Marichromatium purpuratum 984: one gene and its partner. Each later gene encodes a partner of the first gene's protein in a complex. Links are inferred from orthologs where the notes say so. Each region holds a gene or a part of one and is shown in the gene's direction. Other genes may lie near its edges. The genes, in order: dapF and MARPU_RS14070.

The links.
Region 2: the proteins of dapF (region 1) and MARPU_RS14070 are in contact, whole or in part, in a solved structure (PDB 5YGU), measured with the Escherichia coli proteins. The link is inferred for Marichromatium purpuratum 984 from one-to-one orthologs.

What each region holds. Positions count from the first base shown.
Region 1 is NZ_CP007031.1:262,760-272,192, reverse strand. What follows is about bases 2,453-5,341. They hold dapF (diaminopimelate epimerase), read left to right. Parts: upstream 2,453-3,426; coding sequence 3,427-4,257; downstream 4,258-5,341. Other genes in these bases: xerC (tyrosine recombinase XerC), read left to right, coding at 4,968-5,341; MARPU_RS01170 (DUF484 family protein), read left to right, coding at 4,268-4,960; MARPU_RS01180 (class I SAM-dependent methyltransferase), read left to right, coding at 2,724-3,395; lysA (diaminopimelate decarboxylase), read left to right, coding at 2,453-2,727. In the rest of the region: MARPU_RS01195 (HDOD domain-containing protein), read left to right, coding at 1-1,200; LPS translocon maturation chaperone LptM, read left to right, coding at 1,269-1,457; more of lysA, read left to right, coding at 1,480-2,452; more of xerC, read left to right, coding at 5,342-5,873; MARPU_RS01160 (sulfotransferase family 2 domain-containing protein), read left to right, coding at 5,930-6,592; MARPU_RS01155 (DUF2189 domain-containing protein), read right to left, coding at 6,602-7,387; MARPU_RS01150 (MBL fold metallo-hydrolase), read left to right, coding at 7,970-8,938; MARPU_RS01145 (zinc-finger domain-containing protein), read right to left, coding at 8,981-9,178; MARPU_RS01140 (branched-chain amino acid transaminase), read right to left, coding at 9,238-9,433. UniProt on the Escherichia coli protein: Involved in the succinylase branch of the L-lysine biosynthesis and in the biosynthesis of the pentapeptide incorporated in the peptidoglycan moiety. Catalyzes the stereoinversion of LL-2,6-diaminopimelate (L,L-DAP) to meso-diaminopimelate (meso-DAP).
Region 2 is NZ_CP007031.1:3,238,484-3,247,911, reverse strand. The notes cover bases 3,149-6,032. They hold MARPU_RS14070 (RNA pyrophosphohydrolase), read left to right. Parts: upstream 3,149-4,256; coding sequence 4,257-4,808; downstream 4,809-6,032. Other genes in these bases: ptsP (phosphoenolpyruvate--protein phosphotransferase), read left to right, coding at 4,905-6,032; MARPU_RS14075 (histidinol-phosphatase), read right to left, coding at 3,340-3,996; MARPU_RS14080 (GNAT family N-acetyltransferase), read right to left, coding at 3,149-3,222. In the rest of the region: MARPU_RS14095 (phosphatase PAP2 family protein), read right to left, coding at 1-519; MARPU_RS14090 (glycosyltransferase family 4 protein), read right to left, coding at 495-1,688; MARPU_RS14085 (lysophospholipid acyltransferase family protein), read right to left, coding at 1,692-2,444; more of MARPU_RS14080, read right to left, coding at 2,455-3,148; more of ptsP, read left to right, coding at 6,033-7,166; MARPU_RS14060 (PH domain-containing protein), read left to right, coding at 7,197-7,577; MARPU_RS14055 (cupin domain-containing protein), read left to right, coding at 7,574-7,894; MARPU_RS14050 (pilin), read right to left, coding at 7,963-8,382; MARPU_RS14045 (hypothetical protein), read left to right, coding at 8,996-9,428. UniProt on the Escherichia coli protein: Master regulator of 5'-end-dependent mRNA decay.

The sequences.
Region 1 (9,433 bases):
GCGACCCTGGTCGACGACACCATCGAGGGGGCAACCCGCGAGCGTGTCGCGCGCGAACTGGCACGCGCCCTCCACGCGGCGATCCAGGCCCGCTCGATCGCCACCGCGCGCGAGGACAAGGCGCCCGAGGAGGTCTTCATCGCCGCCCTGCTCCACCGCATCGGCGAGCTGGCCTTCTGGTGCTTCGGCGGTGAGCAGGCCGAAGCGCTCGACCAGCTCTACCGTCAGCAGCCGGCGGCGCTCCCCGAACGTGCTCAGGAGCGCATCCTCGGCTTTCGTCTCAACCAGCTCAGCGGCCAGCTGGCCAGGGTGTGGAACCTCAACGAGCTGGTGCGCGAGGCGATCGTCACCCCCAGCGTGCTCGACGAGCGGGTCCAGACCGTGGTGCTCGGTCAGCAGATCGCGCTCTGCGCCGAGGACGGCGGCTGGCACACCGAGCCAATGGAGAAACTGGTCAAGCGCGCTGCCAAGATGATCGACCAGGCGATCGGCGAAACCCACAAGATGCTGCAGCACAATGCCAGCGAAGCGGCCGAGATGGCCGCCGCCATCGGCGCCCAGATCGCCGTCCCGCACATCCCGCAACAGCAAGAGGCGTCAGACCAGCCGAGACCCGAGACGGGCAGCGAGACAGCGGCAGCGGAGGCGACGACGACAGACGCCGAGAGCACCGCCCCCGAGCCCGATGCCCAGCTCCAACTGCGCGTGCTGCGCGAACTCTCGGCACTGATCGAGAGCGGCACGGCCAGTCTCAACGAGGTGATGACCCTGGCACTCGAGGGCATCCACCGCGGCGTCGGCATGGATCGGGTGGTGTTCGCCCTGATCACCCCGGACAAGCGCACGCTCAAGGCCAGATACGCCCTCGGCAGCGAATCCGAACGGCTGCTCGCCCGCTTCCAGTTCACCCGCCTGCCGGGTCAGAACCATCCGCTGTTCACGGTCATCGAGCGCCAGCAGGCACGCTGCCTCCGTGGCGAGGCGCTCGCCGACGTACCGGCCACGGTAATCCAGGCGCTCGGTCGCACCCCCTTCATGATCGCCCCGATCGACATCGCCGGACAGGGCATCGGGCTGCTCTACGCCGACCGCGCCAGCAGCGCGCGCACCCTCACCGAGCCATTGTTCGAGGACTTCCAGCACTTCGCCAAGCAGGCCAGCCAGGGGCTGACCCTGGCGGCGCGACGGCGCGCGCGCTGACCCGCGCTCCGGGCGCTGGAATGTATACTAGAGGCCCGACTCAACCCCTTTTCGCGTGAGACGCTCCAATGCTCTGTTGGGCCCGTTATCTGTTCATCGCCATCATCCTGGTGCTCGGGACCGTCAGCATGCTCGGTGCATGCGGCCAGAAGGGCCCGCTCTACCTGCCCGAGCCGGAGCCGGCAACGCCAGCCGCCACCGGCGGAGACCTGCCCGACGTCACCGACGCCGCTGTCCCCGCCGCCGATCAGCCCTAGCCGAGCACCACATCGACGCCGCATGGATCACTTCAACTATCGAGACGACCTGCTCCACGCCGAGTCGGTCCCCCTGACCGAGATCGCCGAGCGCTTCGGCACCCCGTGTTACATCTACTCCAGGGCGACCCTGGAGCGTCACTGGCACGCCTTCGACCGCGCCTTCGCCGAGCATCCGCATCTGGTCTGCTTCGCCGTCAAGGCCAACTCCAACCTCGCCGTGCTCGACACCCTGGCGCGGCTCGGCTCGGGCTTCGACATCGTCTCGGTGGGCGAACTCGAACGCGTGCTCGCCGCCGGCGGCGACCCGTCGCGGGTGGTCTTCTCCGGGGTCGGCAAGCGCGCCGACGAGATGCGCCGTGCCCTCGAGGTCGGCATCCGCTGCTTCAACCTCGAGTCCGAGGCCGAACTCGACCGCCTCGATCAGGTCGCCGGCGAACTCGGCGTGATCGCCCCGGTGTCGCTGCGGGTCAACCCCGACGTCGACGCCCGCACCCATCCCTACATCTCCACCGGACTGCGCGAGAACAAGTTCGGCATCGACATCCGCGCCGCCGAGGCGGTCTATCGCGACGCCGCCGCACGACCCAACCTGCGGGTCACCGGCATCGACTGCCACATCGGCTCGCAGCTCACCGACCTCGCCCCCTTCATCGACGCCCTCGACCGGGTGCTCGCACTCGCCGACCGTCTCGCCGAGGCCGGTATCGCCATCGAACACCTCGATCTCGGCGGCGGGCTCGGCATCCGCTATCGCGACGAGCTGCCGCCCGACCCGGCCGCCTATGCCGCAGCCATCCGTCACCGCCTCGCCGGCAAGCCCTACGAGATCCTCATCGAGCCGGGCCGCGCCATCGCCGGCAACGCCGGCGTGCTGCTCACCCGCGTCGAGTACCTCAAGCCGACCGAGGCGCGTCACTTCGCCATCGTCGACGGCGCCATGAACGACCTGCTGCGCCCGGCGCTCTATCAGGCCGAGCAGGAGATCGTCCCGGTGCGCCTCGACCCCACGCTCGAGACCCAGCGCTACGACCTCGTCGGCCCGGTATGCGAGACCGGCGACTTCCTCGGCAAGTCGCGCCAGCTCGCCATCCGCCCCGATGATCTGCTGGCGGTGCGCGGCAGCGGCGCCTATGGCTTCACCATGAGCTCGAACTACAACAGCCGCCCGCGCGCCGCCGAGGTCATGGTCGAGGGCGACCAGGCCCACCTGGTGCGCGAGCGCGAGTCGGTCGAGTCGCTGTTCGCGGGGGAACGGAGACTGCCGTGAAGCGTCGCCCCGAGCCCGAACTGATGGACACCGAGGAGCAGGCGCAAGCCTATGCCGAGGCCGACTTCTCCGACTCCAACAGCCTGTTCATGCGTCTCCTCGCCCGTCAGGCGCGGGGCGGATTGCCGGGCTCGGCGGCGCTCGACCTCGGCTGCGGCCCGGCCGACATCGTGTTGCGCCTGCTGCGTACCTATCCGCGGCTGCACTGCGACGCGCTCGACGGCGCCGCGACCATGCTCGAACGGGCTCGCGCCATCCTCGAGGACGCCGCCGATCTCGACGGCCGCTGGCAGCTGGTGCACGACCGTCTGCCCTCGAGCCGGCTCGCAGAGCGCCGTTACGACCTGATCCTCTCCAACAGCCTGCTGCATCATCTCCACGATCCCCAGGTGCTGTGGCGGACGGTGCGCGCGCACGCCAACCCCGACGCCCTGGTGCTGGTGATGGACCTGCTGCGCCCGCCCTCGGCGGGCTGGGCCGAGGCGCTGGTCGAGACCTATGTCGCCAATGCACCCGAGGTGCTGCGCAGCGACTTCCGCAACTCGCTGTTCGCCGCCTACGAGCCGCGCGAGGTGGTCGAGCAGCTCGCCGAGGCCGGGCTCGAGGACCTCGAGGTCGGAGTGGTCAGCGACCGTCATTTGGCGGTCTGGGGACGGCTGCCGGGATGAGCCCGGCGACGCCACGCAGGAGATCGAATCGATGAAGGTCCGCTTCACCAAGATGCACGGGCTCGGCAACGACTTCGTAGTGTTCGACGCGGTGCGCCAGCGCATCACGCTCGACCCCGAACGGTTGCGCCGGCTCGCCGATCGGCGCTTCGGCGTCGGCTGCGACCAGATCCTGCTGGTCGAGCCGCCACGGCTGCCGGGCACCGAGTTCCACTACCGGATCTTCAACGCCGACGGCTCCGAGGTCGAGCAGTGCGGCAACGGCGCACGCTGCTTCGCCCGCTTCGTGCGCGAGCAGGGGCTGACCGAGCACGACGAGATCCCGGTCGGCACCGCCGCCGGGGCGATCCGGCTCCATCTCGAGGCCGACGGCCTGGTCCGGGTCAACATGGGCCGCCCCCGGCTGGCGCCGGTCGAGATCCCCTTCCAGGCCGAGCACGAGGCGCCGCTCTACGACCTCGAGGTCGCCGGCGAGCACCACCAGATCGGCGCCGTCTCCATGGGCAACCCGCACGCGGTGCTACTGGTCGAGGACGTCGAGACCGCGCCGGTGGCGAGTCTCGGGCCGGCGATCGAGCACCACCCACGCTTCCCGCAGCGGGTCAACGTCGGCTTCATGCAACGGCTCGCCGGCGACGCAATCCGTCTGCGGGTGCACGAGCGCGGTGCCGGCGAGACCCTGGCCTGCGGCACCGGTGCCTGCGCCGCAGTGGTCAGTGGGCGGCTACGCGGTCTGCTCGATGAGCGCGTACGCGTCGACCTGCCGGGCGGAGGGCTTATAATCGACTGGCGCAGCCCGGATGACGTCGTCTGGATGACCGGGCCTGCCGAATCAGTGTTCCACGGGGAGATCGTTCTATGAGGGGTCAATCGTGATCACACAGGCAGAGCAGCCCGAGACCAGGGACGAGGCGCTGGAGGCTACGGTCGCCGCCTATCTGCAGCGCCATCCCGACTTCTTCGAGCACCACCCGGAGATCCTCATCACGCTGCGGATCCCGCATCCCACCGGCGACGCCGTCTCGCTGATCGAGCGCCAGGTGCGGGCGCTGCGCCAGGAACTCGACACCGAGCGCCAGCGTCTCGGCCAGCTCATCGCCCGCGCCCGCGAGTACGAGTCGCTGTCGACCCGATTGCACGCGCTGGTGCTGAAGCTGATCGCGATCAACGACCCCGAGCAACTGTGCGAGCGCCTGCGCGAGACGCTGTTGCAGGAGTTCCGCGCCGATGCCGTCACCCTGCGACTCTTCCCGCTCGACCCCGAAGCGGCCACCACCGACCCGCTCACCGCCGCCTTCAAGGACTTCCTCGCACGCAAGCACGCGCTCTGCGGGCCACTCGGCGCCGACAAGGCCGAGGTGCTGTTCGGCGAGGCCGCAGCGAGCGTGCGCACTGCCGCCCTGGTCCCCATCCGCACTGCGGAGCGCTCCGGCGTGCTCGCCATCGGCAGCAGCGACCCCGAGCGCTTCCGCCCCGAGCTTGGCACCGACCTGCTCGACCGGCTCGGCGAGATCATCGCCCACAAGCTGAACGCGGTCACCATCGAACGCTGCGGACGGGACTGACTCGCACATGGCCGGCGAGACCTCCGCCCAGCTGCTCGCGCGCTTTCTCGACCACCTCGCCCACGAGCGGCGGCTGGCACCGCTGACCGTCGCCAACTATCGCCGCGACCTCGAGCGTCTCCTCGCCTGGCTGGAGGCCCACGCCGAGGTGACGATCGAGACCATCGACGGCGAGACGGTGCAGCGCTATATCGGCGCGCGTCATCGCGACGGCATCGGCGGGCGCACCCTGCAGCGCGAACTCTCCAGCCTGCGCGCCTTCTATCGCTGGCTGCTGCGCGAGGAGCTGGTCACCGCCAGCCCGGCGCTCGACATCCGCGCCCCCAAGACCCCGCGCAAGCTGCCCAGGACGCTGGAGGCCGATCAGCTCTGCGCGGTGCTCGACCGTCCCCGCGAGGAGGTGCTGGAGATCCGCGACGGGGCGATGATCGAACTCTTCTACTCCGCCGGACTGCGTCTCTCCGAGTTGGTCGCGCTGGATCTCACCGAGGTACCGCTGGAGGTCGACGAGCTGGAGGTCGTCGGCAAGGGCGCCAAGACCCGGCGCGTGCCGGTCGGGCGCAAGGCGCGCGAGGCGCTGCGCCAGTGGCGACTGCTGCGTCCCTTCGTCGCCGCGCCCGAAGAGCCGGCGCTGTTCGTCAGCCTGCGCGGCACCCGCATCCACCCGCGCACCGTCCAGGCGCGGCTGACGCAGTGGGCCCAGGTCCAGGGGCTGGCCCAGGGGCTGCATCCGCACATGTTGCGCCACAGCTTCGCCACCCATCTGCTGGAGTCCTCGGCCGATCTACGCGCCGTCCAGGAACTGCTCGGTCACGCCGACATCGGTACCACCCAGATCTACACCCATCTCGACTTCCAGCACCTCGCCCAGGTCTACGACCAGGCCCATCCGCGCGCCAAGCGCCGGCGCTGACCGCCCGCGACAATGCCGGCGGCCACGCCACCCGCACCACCATCCCAGGGACCCCCATGCTGCTCTCGCCCCGCTATCGCTTTCTCTTCGTCCACATCGCCAAGACCGGCGGCACCAGCGTGCGCGCCGCGCTCCAGGGGCTGCGCTGGCGCGATCCCTGGTACTACCCGATGTTCCTGTGCAGCCGCATGAGCCATCTCAGCGGTCATCGCATCGGCACCAAGCTGCCGCGCCACGCCAAGGCGGTGCTCGCCCAGGAGCTGCTGCCGCGTCCCTTCTACGACTCGCTGTTCAAGTTCGCCTTCGTGCGCAACCCCTGGGACCTGCAAGTCAGCTCCTTCCATCACATCCGTCGCGAGCGTCCGCACTATCTCGGCGGCCACCAGGAGTTCGCCGACTTCCTGCGCTGGAAGCTCGACCCCGAGCGTCCCTACCAATACCACGTCGACACCTCGATCACCCGCCAGAGCGACTATCTGGTCGACCTCCACGGCGAGGTCATCGTCGACTTCATCGGCCGCTACGAACAACTCCACGACGACTTCGCCACCGTCTGCGCGCGCATCGGCATCACCCAGCCGGCTCTCCCTCACGCGCGCAAGGCGACCGATCGCAAGCGCGACTATCGCAGCTATTACGACGACGACACCGCCGAGCTGGTAGCGCGTCACTTCGCCCGCGACATCAAGCTGCTCGACTACCGCTTCGACCCGGACTGAGCACCCGGCTCAGTCGCGCGGCACCAGATCACGATAGGCGTGCCAGGTGGCGTGCCCGACCAGCGGCACGGCGACGAACAGCCCGAGCAGCAGACTCGCCAGCCCGAGCCCGACGATCACCACGATCAGCCCCGCCCACAGCAGCATCGGCGCCCAGTTGACCCGCACCGCGGCGAAGCTGGTACGCGCGGCGGTGAAGGCATCGACCGGGCGGTCGATCAGCATCGGCACCGTCACTGCCGCGATGCAGAAGGCCGCGGCCGCGAACACCGCCCCCACCGCGACCAGCACCGCCACCAGCCCGAGATGCTCGCCGGAGAGGAAGACCACGGCGACGAAGCGCTCCCAGCTCGGCAACGGATCGGTGAACAGCATGATGAACAGGAACACGGTGGCGAGGATCCACAGCTGCAGGATCATCAGCAGGAAACCGGTGGCGATGCCCAACTGCCCCTGGTTGCGGCGAAAGGCCTCGAGCGCCTGACAGCGTTCGAGCGACTCGCCGACCTCGAGGTGCGCGCTCATCTGATAGAGCCCGATGGCCAACAGCGGCGCGATCAGATAGAAGGCGGCGAGCAGGAAGGGCACCAGGAAGGCGAAGCGCCCGAGCGCCAGCGGCACGGTGATCGCCAGGCTGATCAGCACGATCCCGGCACCATAGCGCAGGCTGTAGCCGGGGGCGGCGCGCAGATCGCGCCAACCGGCGCGCAACCACCGCAAGGGCTGCCCCGGGGCGACCCGGTTGACCCCGGGCGGCGGACGGACGGCGGACTCGGACGAGGTGGACGGCTGCATGCGGGCATTCCTCCGCGCTGGTTCGACCCCCCGATAGCTGGTGGCGGAAGCGCCGAGCGCAACAGGGTTAGGTCAGCTGCCAGCCGCCAGTGGTGGCCGATCCTCGACGGCTGGAGGCTGGCGGCCAGGACGTTGAACCGCAAAGTCACAAAGCGCGCCAAGGATCTCAAAAGCGGCCTGTCGTCAGCGCTCAATCGATGACGGACACGCACAGGTCGTGAGGTCAAACAGCAAGAGGACACCGCAGCACAATTCACCTTCGCGTTCTTTGCGGCTTTGCGGTTCAAACGGCTGACGGCCAGGACGCTGAACCGCAAAGTCACAAAGCGCGCCAAGGATCTCGAAAGCGGCCTGTCGTCAGCGCTCAATCGATGACGGACACGCACAGGTCGTGAGGTCAAACAGCAAGAGGACACCGCAGCACAATTCACCTTCGCGCTCTTTGCGGCTTTGTGGCTTTGCGGTTCAAACGACTGACGACTGGTCGCTGGAGGCTGATCGCTGGCGGCTGGTAGCTGCCAACCGACGAAGCCGTTAGACTCAGGCGGCAGAACCCTTGTCAGGATAAGGAACGGAGAGCCCATGTCGTACGCCCCTTTCCAGCAAGTCGCCGAGGACGTCTACTGTATCGAGACCGGCCTCTATCGCCACGGACTGGCGGCCTGCTATCTGATCCGCTCGAACGATCGGCTCGCCTTCGTCGACACCGGCACCGACCACACGGTACCGGCACTGCTCGACGTCATCGCCGAGCTGGGACTGAGCCCCGACGACGTCGACTACGTCATTCCCACCCACGTCCATCTCGACCATGCCGGCGGCAGCGGCTCGCTGATGGCCGCCTGCCCCGAGGCGCGGCTGGTGGTCCATCCACGTGGCGCACCTCACCTGATCGACCCCGAGCGGCTGATCGCCGGCGCCACCGCGGTCTATGGCGAGGAGGGCTTCGCCAGCGACTACGGCACCCTGCGCCCGGTGCCCGAGGAGCGCGTGATCGCCGCCGAGCACGGTCAGACCTTCCAGCTCGGCGCACGTACCCTGACCTTTCTCGACACCCCGGGACACGCCAACCACCATGGCTGCATCCTCGACTCGCTCACCCAGGGGATCTTCACCGGCGACACCTTCGGCATCTCCTACCGCGAACTCGACACCGACGCCGGTCCCTGGCTGTTCGCCCCGACCACCCCGGTCGCCTTCGACCCCGAGGCCTGGTTCGAGACCCTCGATCAGCTGATGGCGCTCGAACCACGGGTGATGTACCTGACCCACTACGGCCGGGTCGATCGCCCCGCCGAACTGGTCGGGATGCTGCGCGAGAGCATCCGCGCGCTGGCCGAGCTGGCGCTGGCCGAGGAAGGACGCGACGACCCCGGGCGCGGCGAACGACTGACCCGGGCGGTCGCCGACTGGCTGATCAGCGGCGCGCGCGCGCACGGCGTCGCCCTCGACGAGCCCCGGCTGCGGGAGCTGCTCGCGGTCGATATCGGACTCAATGCCCAGGGGCTGGAGGTGTGGCTGAAGCGGCGCGAGAAACGGGCCGCGCGCTGACCCCAAAACACCCCGCCCGCGGATTGCGGGCGGGGCACGGGATCAATCGACGAGCTGATAGCTGGCGCCGCAGTACGGGCAGGTGACGCGACCGTCCGGGGCGTCGGCGATCGGCAGATAGACCCGCGGATGGAGGTCCCATACCGGGGTCTCCGGCCGCGGACAGGCGAGCGGCAGTTGCGCGCGCGTGACCGCGATCGGCGCCTCTTGCTGGGGTTGACGAATAGCGGGATTGGCCATGGATCGAACCTCCGTGATCGTGGGCGCCGTGCCCTCGACGGACACGGCGCGAGTCGCACTCAGACCAGGGTCAGCCACTCGGCGCGGGCCGCGTCGCGACCGTGGACCAGGTCGAAATAGGCCGACTGCAGTCGCTCGGTGATCGGCCCGCGGGTGCCGGCGCCGATCGCCCGACCGTCGACCTCGCGGATCGGGGTGACCTCGGCGGCGGTGCCGGTGAAGAAGGCCTCGTCGGCGATATAGACCTCATCGCGA
Region 2 (9,428 bases), 3.0 Mb from region 1 along the record:
CAGTGCCAGGCTGGTGTCGGCGAGCAGCAGGCCGATGCCGGTGGCCACCAGCACGTCGCTCGGGTAGTGCAGTCCGAGAATCACCCGCGAGCCGGCCACCAGCAGGGTGAAGGGCACCAGGATCCAGGCAAGTTGAGGGAAGTAGTGGGTCGCCACCATGGTGAAGACCACCGCGTGCAGGGTGTGCCCCGAGGGGAAGCTGTAGCGGTCGAGTGGCGGCACCAGGGCGACGATGTCGCTGGCGTGGTTACAGGGCCGCTCGCGGCGGGTGAAGCGCTTGAGCGACTTGTAGAGCGCCAGCGCCACCCCGCCGGTGAGCAGCATGTGCAGACTGGTCTGCAGCCCGTAGGCGCCGTGGGTTAGTGGCAGCAGCGCGATCAGGCTGTACCAGAAGATGCCGTCGCCGAGCCGGCTGATCAGGGCGAAGCTGCGCTGGATCCACTGCCGCCGGCTCGGGCGGCTGCAGGCTCGGCAGAGCGTCGACTCCAGGTCGTTCAGGTGTTGTAGCCACATCTGCATGACAAGTCTCCGCTGCGACGCTGTCGATGGATGACTTCGATCAGTCGCTCCTCGAGTCCCTCGAGGACGCGTCCCCAACTCATGCCCTCGGCGTCGTGACGGGCCGCCTCGCCCATCCGGCGCAGTCGCGCGCGATCGCTTGCCGCCTCGCGTGCGGCCCGGAGGTAGTCGTCGCGCTCGCCTAACGGCACTGTAACGCCGTTTCGCCAGGGGTCAATGTATGTGTGTGCGGCGGCGTCGTCGTAGGCGATCACCGCCAGGCCGCTGGCCATTGCCTCGGTGACCACGTTGCCGAAGGTCTCGGTCTCGCTGGGGAACAGGAACAGGTCGCCCGAGGCATAGTGGGCCGAGAGCGCCTGGCCGGTCTTCGCCCCGGTGCAGACATAGTCGGGGGCGCTGCGGCGCAGCTGCGCCAGCTCCGGTCCGTCGCCGACGAGCACGAAGCGCGCGCCCGGGTGCTCAGTGCGGATCGCCTCGAAGGCGGCGCAGGCCAGCTCGAGGTTCTTCTCCGCGGCGATCCGCCCGACATAGAGCACCGCCAGGTCGTCCGTCTCGCAGCCCCAGGCGCGGCGCAGCGCCGGGTCACGCCAGCGCGGCGAGAAGCGCTCGATGTCGACCCCGCGCCCGAACACCTGGACATTGGTGAAACCGGAGACGGTGAGCGTCTCGCGCAGCGCCTCGGTGGGCACCAGGGTGGCCTGCGAGCGGTTGTGGAAACGGCGCAGCGTGGCGACGATCGGGCGGGTGAGCATGCCCAGCCCATAGTGCTGGCTGTATTGGTGGAACTGGGTGTGGAAGCCGGTGACCGTTGCGACCCCGAGCGAACGTGCCGCGGCGAGCGCGGCGTGCCCGAGTGGTCCCTGGGTGGCGATATAGACCAGGTCCGGGCGGGTGCGGCGCCACAATCGGCGCAGCCGCCAGTAGACCGGCAGACCGAAGCGCAGCCCGCGATAGCCGGGGATCGGCAGTCCGGGGACCACGATCTCGATCGGGGTTGCGCCCGACTCGTCGCGCTGGCGCGGACGTACCACCCTGACCCGGTGACCGCGCGCTGTCAGTCCCTCGGCGAGGTGGCGCATGGTGTGCGCCACGCCGTTGATCTCCGGGGGGTAGGTCTCGGTGACGATGGCGACACTCAACACGGTGGGCCGGGGGGCGGTGGTGTTCATGGCTCAGGCGGCTTCGGGCTGCAGGTCCAGTGATCGGGCGATGGCCGTGCGGGTCTGCGCGGCCAGTTCGTGACGTCTTGCGCTCGGCGCCGGCGCCAGTGGCGCCAGACACTCGATCCTGACCCGCAGCGCCGGGTGACGCACGATGCGCAGCAGGCTGAGGACCAGGTTGTCGTCGTCGGTATAGGCGGCGGCCCGTTCCGGCGCTGGATGATCGGCGTACTGGTAGCGGATGGCTACCGGTTGGACCCGGGTGCCGGGGATCTGGGCGAGGGCGAACAGCCGCGGGTGGAAGCGGCGCAGTCCCTGGCCGTCGCTGGTGGTGCCCTCGGGGAAGATCACCACCGCGCGCCCGCCGCGCAGGTCATCGGCGATGCCTTGCATCACCTGTTCGGTCTGGTGGGCGCCACGGACGATGAAATGGGTGCCGGCGAGGTGCGCCAGCCAGCCGATCAACGGCCAGCGCCGCACCTCGGACTTCGACAGGAAACCCAGTTCGCCTTGGGCGCCGAGCACCGGTACGTCGAGCCAGGAGACATGGTTGGCGACCACCAGCGCGCCCGGTGCCACCCGGCCGCTGACCTCCAGGGTCAGGCCGAGCACCCGGCACAGTCGCCGGTTCCACCAACGCACCGCGCGCGCGGTCCAGGCCGGTGGGTGGCCGAGGCGATCGAGTAGATGGATCCAAAGACCGATCATGGTTCCGGTGAGCAGGTGCTCGACCAGGCGCAGCAGGCGCCAGCCGGTCGTCAGCACGCCGGCCCGTTCAGGATTGCGCGGCGCGTTCGAGGAAGTGTCTGGAGTAGCTTGGGTTGAGTTCATCGACATTGAGCAGCATCAGTACGTCCGCGACGCCGAAGTCGGGGTCGCGGCAGGGTTCGCCGCATGCCTTGGCGCCGAGCCTGACATAGGCGCGCAGCAGCGCCGGCAGCGGGGCGTCGAGGTTGTCGTCCGAGGCGTGTTCGGTGTGCAGCGGCGCGCGCGGGGTGACTCGCAGCGTCTCCGGCGCCAGCGCCTGGCGGCGCAGCCGGTTCATGATCGCCGCCGCCTGCAGGTCGTGCTCGCCGAGCGGCACGCTGGCGCAGCCGAACAGATAGTCCACCCCATGGAGATGGATGAAGCCGGCCAGTCCCGACCACAACACCGCGATCGCCGGACCCTGGCGATAGGCCGGGTCGATGCAGGTACGCCCGATCTCGAGCTTGCGCCCGGGCAGCGCCAGTACCGCATCGAGTCGGAACTCGCCCTCGGAGTAGAAACGTCCGAGCCGGGCCGCCTGGTTGTCGAGCAACAGTCGGGTGCAGCCGATGATGCGTCCGCTGCGCCCCTCGCGGACCAGCAGATGCTGGCAATAGGCATCGAAGGCATCCTCGTCGAGCCCCGGGGTGAGGCTGTCGAGCGTCGCCCCCATCTCGCCGGCGAACACCCGATGACGCAGGGCCAGGGCCTCGCGGACTTCTTGCGTGGACGAGGCCAGTTCGACGTAGAGACGTTCGGTGCGCTTGACGACCGACGCAGACGCGGATGCGACCATTGCAGACCCTCTGCTGTTTCCCTGATTGACTGAGAGGCTGATGGTAGGTCGCGACTGTTGCGGGGCGGTGTGGGTGAGATGACGCCAGCATGAAGACCGCCGGACGACGTCGGGGGATCAGGCGCGCAGCGAGATCACCGGCCAGCCGCGGGCCTCGGCGGTGGCGCGCAGTTGCGGGTCGGGATCGACCGCGACCGGGTGCGCGACCCGCTCGAGCAGCGGCAGGTCGTTGTGCGAGTCGCTGTAGAAGTGGCTGCCGGCGAGGTCGCGGTCGTGCTCGGCGAGCCAGGCGGCGAGTCGCTCGACCTTGCCCTCGCGAAAGGTCGGGGTGCCCTCGACCTCGCCGGTATAGCGCCCGTCACGCTCGGCCGGCAGGGTGGCGAGCAGGTGCGGGATGTCGAAGCGCGCGGCGATCGGCGCGGTGATGAAGGCGTTGGTGGCGGTGATGATCATTGGGGTGTCGCCGGCGTCGCGGTGACGCGCGATCAACGCATGCGCCTGCTCGAGCATGATCGGGGCGATGCAGGTCTCGAGGAAGTCGGCGCGCAGCGCCTCGAGGCGTTCGCGCGGCAGCTCGCTCAAGGGCCGCAGCGTGAAGCGCAGGAAGGCGTCGATGTCGAGCGTGCCGTTGCGGTAGTCGTGGTAGAAGCGGGTATTCTCACGGGCGTAGTGCTCGCCGTCGACGATGCCCTGGGAGACCAGGTACTCGCCCCAGAGGTGATCGGAGTCCCCGGCGAGCAGGGTGTTGTCGAGATCGAAGATCGCTAGTGGCATCGGGCGGTGAATCCTGATGGCTGTTGGTGTGGATGGGTTGGGCGGGCGGCGGGAGAGGGGGCGCTCCTTGGGCGCGAGCCCGCCGCTCGATGGTCCGGGATTCCCCGGATCCTTGCAAGCACGCGCCGCGCCAGTGCCGGGAGGCGGTGCGCGGTATACGGGAAAGCCCTTGGTTTGCAGACGCTTACTCGGGTCTTCGCTTGCCGCTATCAACGGGGTATGGAAGAATGCGAAGGCGCGATCCAGTGGGACAGAGTGACGTGATCGATCACGACGGCTTCAGACCGAACGTAGGCATCATCCTGAGCAATCGGGAGCGCCGTCTATTCTGGGGCCGGCGGATCGGACAGAACGCCTGGCAGTTCCCGCAGGGCGGCATCCGCTCCGACGAGACCCCCGAGCAGGCGATGTTCCGTGAACTCCAGGAGGAGGTCGGGCTCGACCACGACCAGGTCACCATCCTCGGCAGTACCCGTGGCTGGTTGCGCTACCACCTCCCCAAGCGCTACATCCGCCGTCACTGCGGCCCGACCTGCATCGGTCAGAAGCAGGTGTGGTTCATGCTCCGCGTCGACTGCGACGAGGGCGCTTTCCGCCTCGATCATTCAGACAAGCCCGAGTTCGACGCCTGGCGCTGGGTCCGTTACTGGCAGCCGCTCAGCGAGGTCGTCTACTTCAAGCGTCACGTCTATCTGCAGGCGCTCGAGGAGCTTGCCCCCGCGCTCTATCCCGAGGGCGCGCCGACCCGCGAGCTGCGTCAGCGACCGCGCCAGTCGGCCGGCGGCGCGCTGCTGCGTCAGCGGCGCCGCTGAGTCGACTGCGGCATGGCCGGAGGTCTCTGTAACCCCGGCCGACGGCTCTGCCGACCCACATTCATCCATCCATCTCTCTAGAGTCCCGCTCCCTCTATGCTCGAAGCCCTGCGCCGCATCGTCCAGGAAGTCAACAACGCCCGGGATCTCGAACAGGCGCTGGCGATCATCGTACAGCGGGTCAAACTGGCCGTCGGGGCCGACGTCTGTTCGGTCTATCTCAACGACTTCGACAAGCGTCATCACGTGCTCCAGGCCAGCGACGGGCTGCGTGCCGCGGCGGTCGGTCGGGTGCGCCTGGAGATGGGCCGCGGGCTGATCGGTCTGGTCAGCGAGCGCGCCGAGCCGATCAACCTCGACGACGCCTTCACCCACCCGCGCTACCAGTGCATCACCGACACCGGCGAGACCAGCTATCACGGCTTCCTCGGCGCCCCGATCATCCAGAACCGCAAGGTGCTCGGGGTGCTGGTGCTGCGCCAGCGCGACAAGCGTCACTTCGACGATGCCGAGGTCACCTTCGTCGTCACCCTGGCCTCGCAGCTCGCCGGCGCTATCACCTTCGCCCGCACCAGTGGAGAACTGGCGCGGCTGCAGGACGACGGCATCCCGCAGCGCTTCCTGCCCGGACTGGCCGCCTCGCCGGGGGTCGGCATGGGGCAGGCGGTGGTGGTCTACCCGCCCGCTGATCTCGACGCCGTGCCCGATCGCGTCCCCGAGGACGTCGAGGGCGAGATCGACCACTTCCGCGAGTCGCTCGATCAGGTCGCGGCCGACCTCGACCGCTTCGCCAGCCACAGCCACAGCCATCTCGGCGCCGAGGACATGGCGCTGTTCGACGCCTGGCGACTGATGCTCGAGAGCGACACCCTGGTCGACGGTACCCTCGGGCGCATCCGTGCCGGCAACTGGGCGCCGGGCGCGCTGCGCGAGACCATCGCCGATCACACCCGGGTGTTCGACGAAATGGATGACGCCTATCTGCGCGAGCGCGCCTCGGACATCCGCGACCTCGGGCGCTGCATCCTCATGCACCTGCAGAACCGCACCGTCGACCCCTTGCGTCATGCCGAGCAGACCATCCTCGTCGGCGAGGAGATCAGCGCGCTGCAGATCGCCGAGGTGCCGCGCGAGCGCCTCGCCGGCATCGTCTCGACGCGGGGCTCGGGTTCGTCGCACGTCGGCATCCTCGCCCGCAGCATGGGCATCCCGGCGGCGATGGGGGTCTCCGACCTGCCGGTGAGCCGGGTCGAGGGGCGCGAGATGATCGTCGACGGCTATCGCGGTCGCGTCTATGTCTCGCCGACGCCGGCGGTGCGCACCGAGTACCTGCGCCTGGCCGAGGACGACGTCGCCCTTACCAAGGAGCTCAAGGCGCTCTGTCACCTCCCGGCCGAGACCACCGACGGTTATCAGGTGCCGCTCTATCTCAACACCGGTCTGGTCTCCGAGAGCCGTCCGCTGGGCATCGAGGAGTCGGCCGGGGTCGGGCTCTACCGCACCGAGCTACCCTTCCTGGTGCGTGACAGCTTCCCCGGCGAGGCGGCGCAGATGGCCAACTACCGTCAGGTGCTGGAGCTGTTCGCGCCGCGCCCGGTGACCATCCGCACCCTCGACATCGGCGGCGACAAGCCGCTGCCCTATTTCCCGATGCAGGAGGGCAACCCCTTCCTCGGCTGGCGCGGGGTGCGCATCACCCTCGATCACCCCGAGATCTTCCTCGCCCAGGTGCGCGCCATCCTGCGCGCCGCCGTCGGGCTCGACAACCTGCAGCTGCTGCTGCCGATGATCAGCACCATCACCGAGCTGGAGGATGCGCTGCAGCTCATCCATCGCGCCCACGACGAGCTGCGCGAGGAGGGCTATCAGGTGCGGATGCCGCCGGTGGGGGTGATGATCGAGGTGCCGGCGGCGGTCTATCTGATCGACTCGCTGGCGCGCCGGGTCGACTTCCTCTCGGTCGGCACCAACGACCTCACCCAGTACCTGCTCGCGGTCGATCGCAACAACCCGCACGTGGCCGAGCTGTATGACGAATTCCACCCGGCGGTGCTGCGCGCACTGATGCAGATCGTCTCCGGCGCGCGGGTGCACGGGCGCGAGGTCAGCGTCTGTGGCGAGATGGCCGGCGACCCGCTGGCGATCTTCCTGCTGCTTGGCATGGGCGTGCACAGCCTGAGCATGGGCGCGGGCAGTCTGTTGCGGGTCAAGCGGGTGATCCGCAGCATCAGTCGTGCACGCGCACGCGAGGTGTTGCAGATGGCGCTGCAGTGCGAGGACGGCGCCTCGGTGCGCCGGCTGCTGCTCGGCGAACTCGAATCCATGGGGCTCGGCGCGCTGGTGCGTCCGGGTCGGTAGGCATATCCGCAGGAAAGGGGAGGTCAGATCATGGGGCTGTTGAGTGCCATCACCGGCAATGCCGCCAGTCGCGATGCCGAGGCCGTCGGCGAGGAGCTGGCACCGATCCTCGCCGACGGGGAGCGGGTCGAACTGGCCTTCCAGCTGGTGCGCGACCAGTTCGTCTTCACCAACGCGCGGTTGATCCTGATCGACAAGCAGGGACTGACCGGGCGCAAGGTCGAGTATCAGTCGATCCCCTATCGCTCGATCACCCGCTTCGCGGTCGAGACCGCCGGCCACTTCGACCTCGACGCCGAGTTCAAGCTGTGGATCGGCAGCGACCCCACGCCGCTGGTGCGCGAGATCCGCGGTGGCGAGAACGTCGCCGCGATCCAGCGCGCGCTGGCGACCATGGTGCTCGGCGGGTGAGCGGCGCGGGCAACCTGCTCGAGCACCTGCGGGTTCCTGCCGAGGGCGAGCGTTTCGAGACCCTGTTCGCCCGTCCCGGGGCGCGTATCGAGCGTATCGTCAGCAGCGCCACCCCGGAGCCGCTCGACTACGATCAGCCGCACGACGAGTGGGTCTGTCTGCTCCAGGGTGAGGCCGTGCTGTGGATCGACGGCGAACGGGTGCGGCTGCGTGCCGGTGACTACCGGCTGATCCCCGCCCAGACCCCGCACCGGGTCGAGTTTACTTCGGCGGATCCGGCCTGTGTGTGGTTGGCGGTTCACGTCGGGACGCCCTGAAAGGCGCGCCCCGGCCTGACGCCGGGGCCGCGCTGACTCGCTCTGTCTCGACGAGCCTGTCACCAGGCTTAGGAGGAGGCCGGGCAGCCCTTGGTGGCGAACTTCTTGTCGCCGTCGAACGCGCAGGTCCACTCCCCGTCGGTACTCCGGGTCCAAGTGATCTTCTTCCCGATGATCTTGGGGTTGCCGGTCAGGGTGCAGACGATGGTCCCGGCGCCCGTATTGTCGACGTTCGCCGTGACGTTGCAGCTCGATGTGGCGGCCTTGAGACCGAGGTCGGTGACCGCGTTGTAATCAGCGGTTCGTCCCTCGTTGACCATCAGCTCCATCTCGGTTTTTCCGGGGGTGATCTCGGCAAGCCCCGCCGCGACCTGGGATTTGGCAACATAGTCCTGATAGGCGGGCATGGCAATCGCTGCCAATACGCCAATGATCGCCACGACGATCATCAGCTCGATGAGCGTGAATCCCGATTGCTGTCTTTTCATTCCTGCTCTCCGTTCTATGGATTGAGTTCGCTCTGCGATGCGTGCTCGACAAGCCTTGGCATCTGCTCCATGCAAGACAACTTTCGGGCCACTTCCAATGGCGATTTAAACGACTGATTGTGTGTGTTCGTCGCTTGGTTTGTCATCGCTCTCGGATGTGACGATGTGACGATGTCTGTGTTCGGAGTGAGACAGACGAGCCGCCGTCATTGTTCATGTCCAGGAAATTCAAATGGCTTGATCGGTTTGGCCGGCGAATTCTTGATGATCGCGTTTGCTTTTTCATTGGAATAGTTTGTTTTTAACCTTGATGGTTGTTTTGGGCGCGTTGCTTCGTTATTGTGATTTTGTTTTCTTTTACATTGTTTCGCTTTTCTTCATGCCTTTCTTGGGTTTGATGTGCCGATGGCTTCTTGGGGCGACCGCCCATCACTATCGGTGACGAGGTTTTGAGGTTTTCCAGGACCGCTTCTGTCACGGTTCAAAGGTGTGACATGAGGTTTTGTCGCTATTGCGAGGTGTGACTCCGATGGTGAGTTGGCGCCCCTCTGTGTCGGCGATTTAAACTAATCGCCCTGTATTGAATTGAGGTGTTGGAGGGGTCGTGCCGTCGGTGTGTCTGGATACCGCGAGCGCCATTACCGGACTGACCAAGCGCACCCTGTGGCGCTATATCCAGGACGGACGCTTGCATGCGATTCGCGAGGGACGGGGGCGACGCACCTCGGTGCCCCTGGCTGAGGTGCTGGCCCTGACCGACCGCGTGCTCGATGCGGAGGCCCGGGCGCTGGTGCTGGCCGCCGACCGTGGGGATGCCGAGGCGCAGTGCGACCTGGCGCTGCGGCTGCTCGAACTCGAGCGCCTGGGGAGCGCGCGCGAGTGGTTCGCCCGCTCGGCGCGTGCCGGATATGCCGATGCGATGTGCTGGCTGGCGCGGGATCTGTTGGTCGGGCGTTGCGGCGAACGCGATGACGCCGGCGGGGTGCTGTGGCTGAGTCAGGCCGCGGCCTGTGGTTCGCCACTGGCCGAGGCGTTGTTGATCGAGC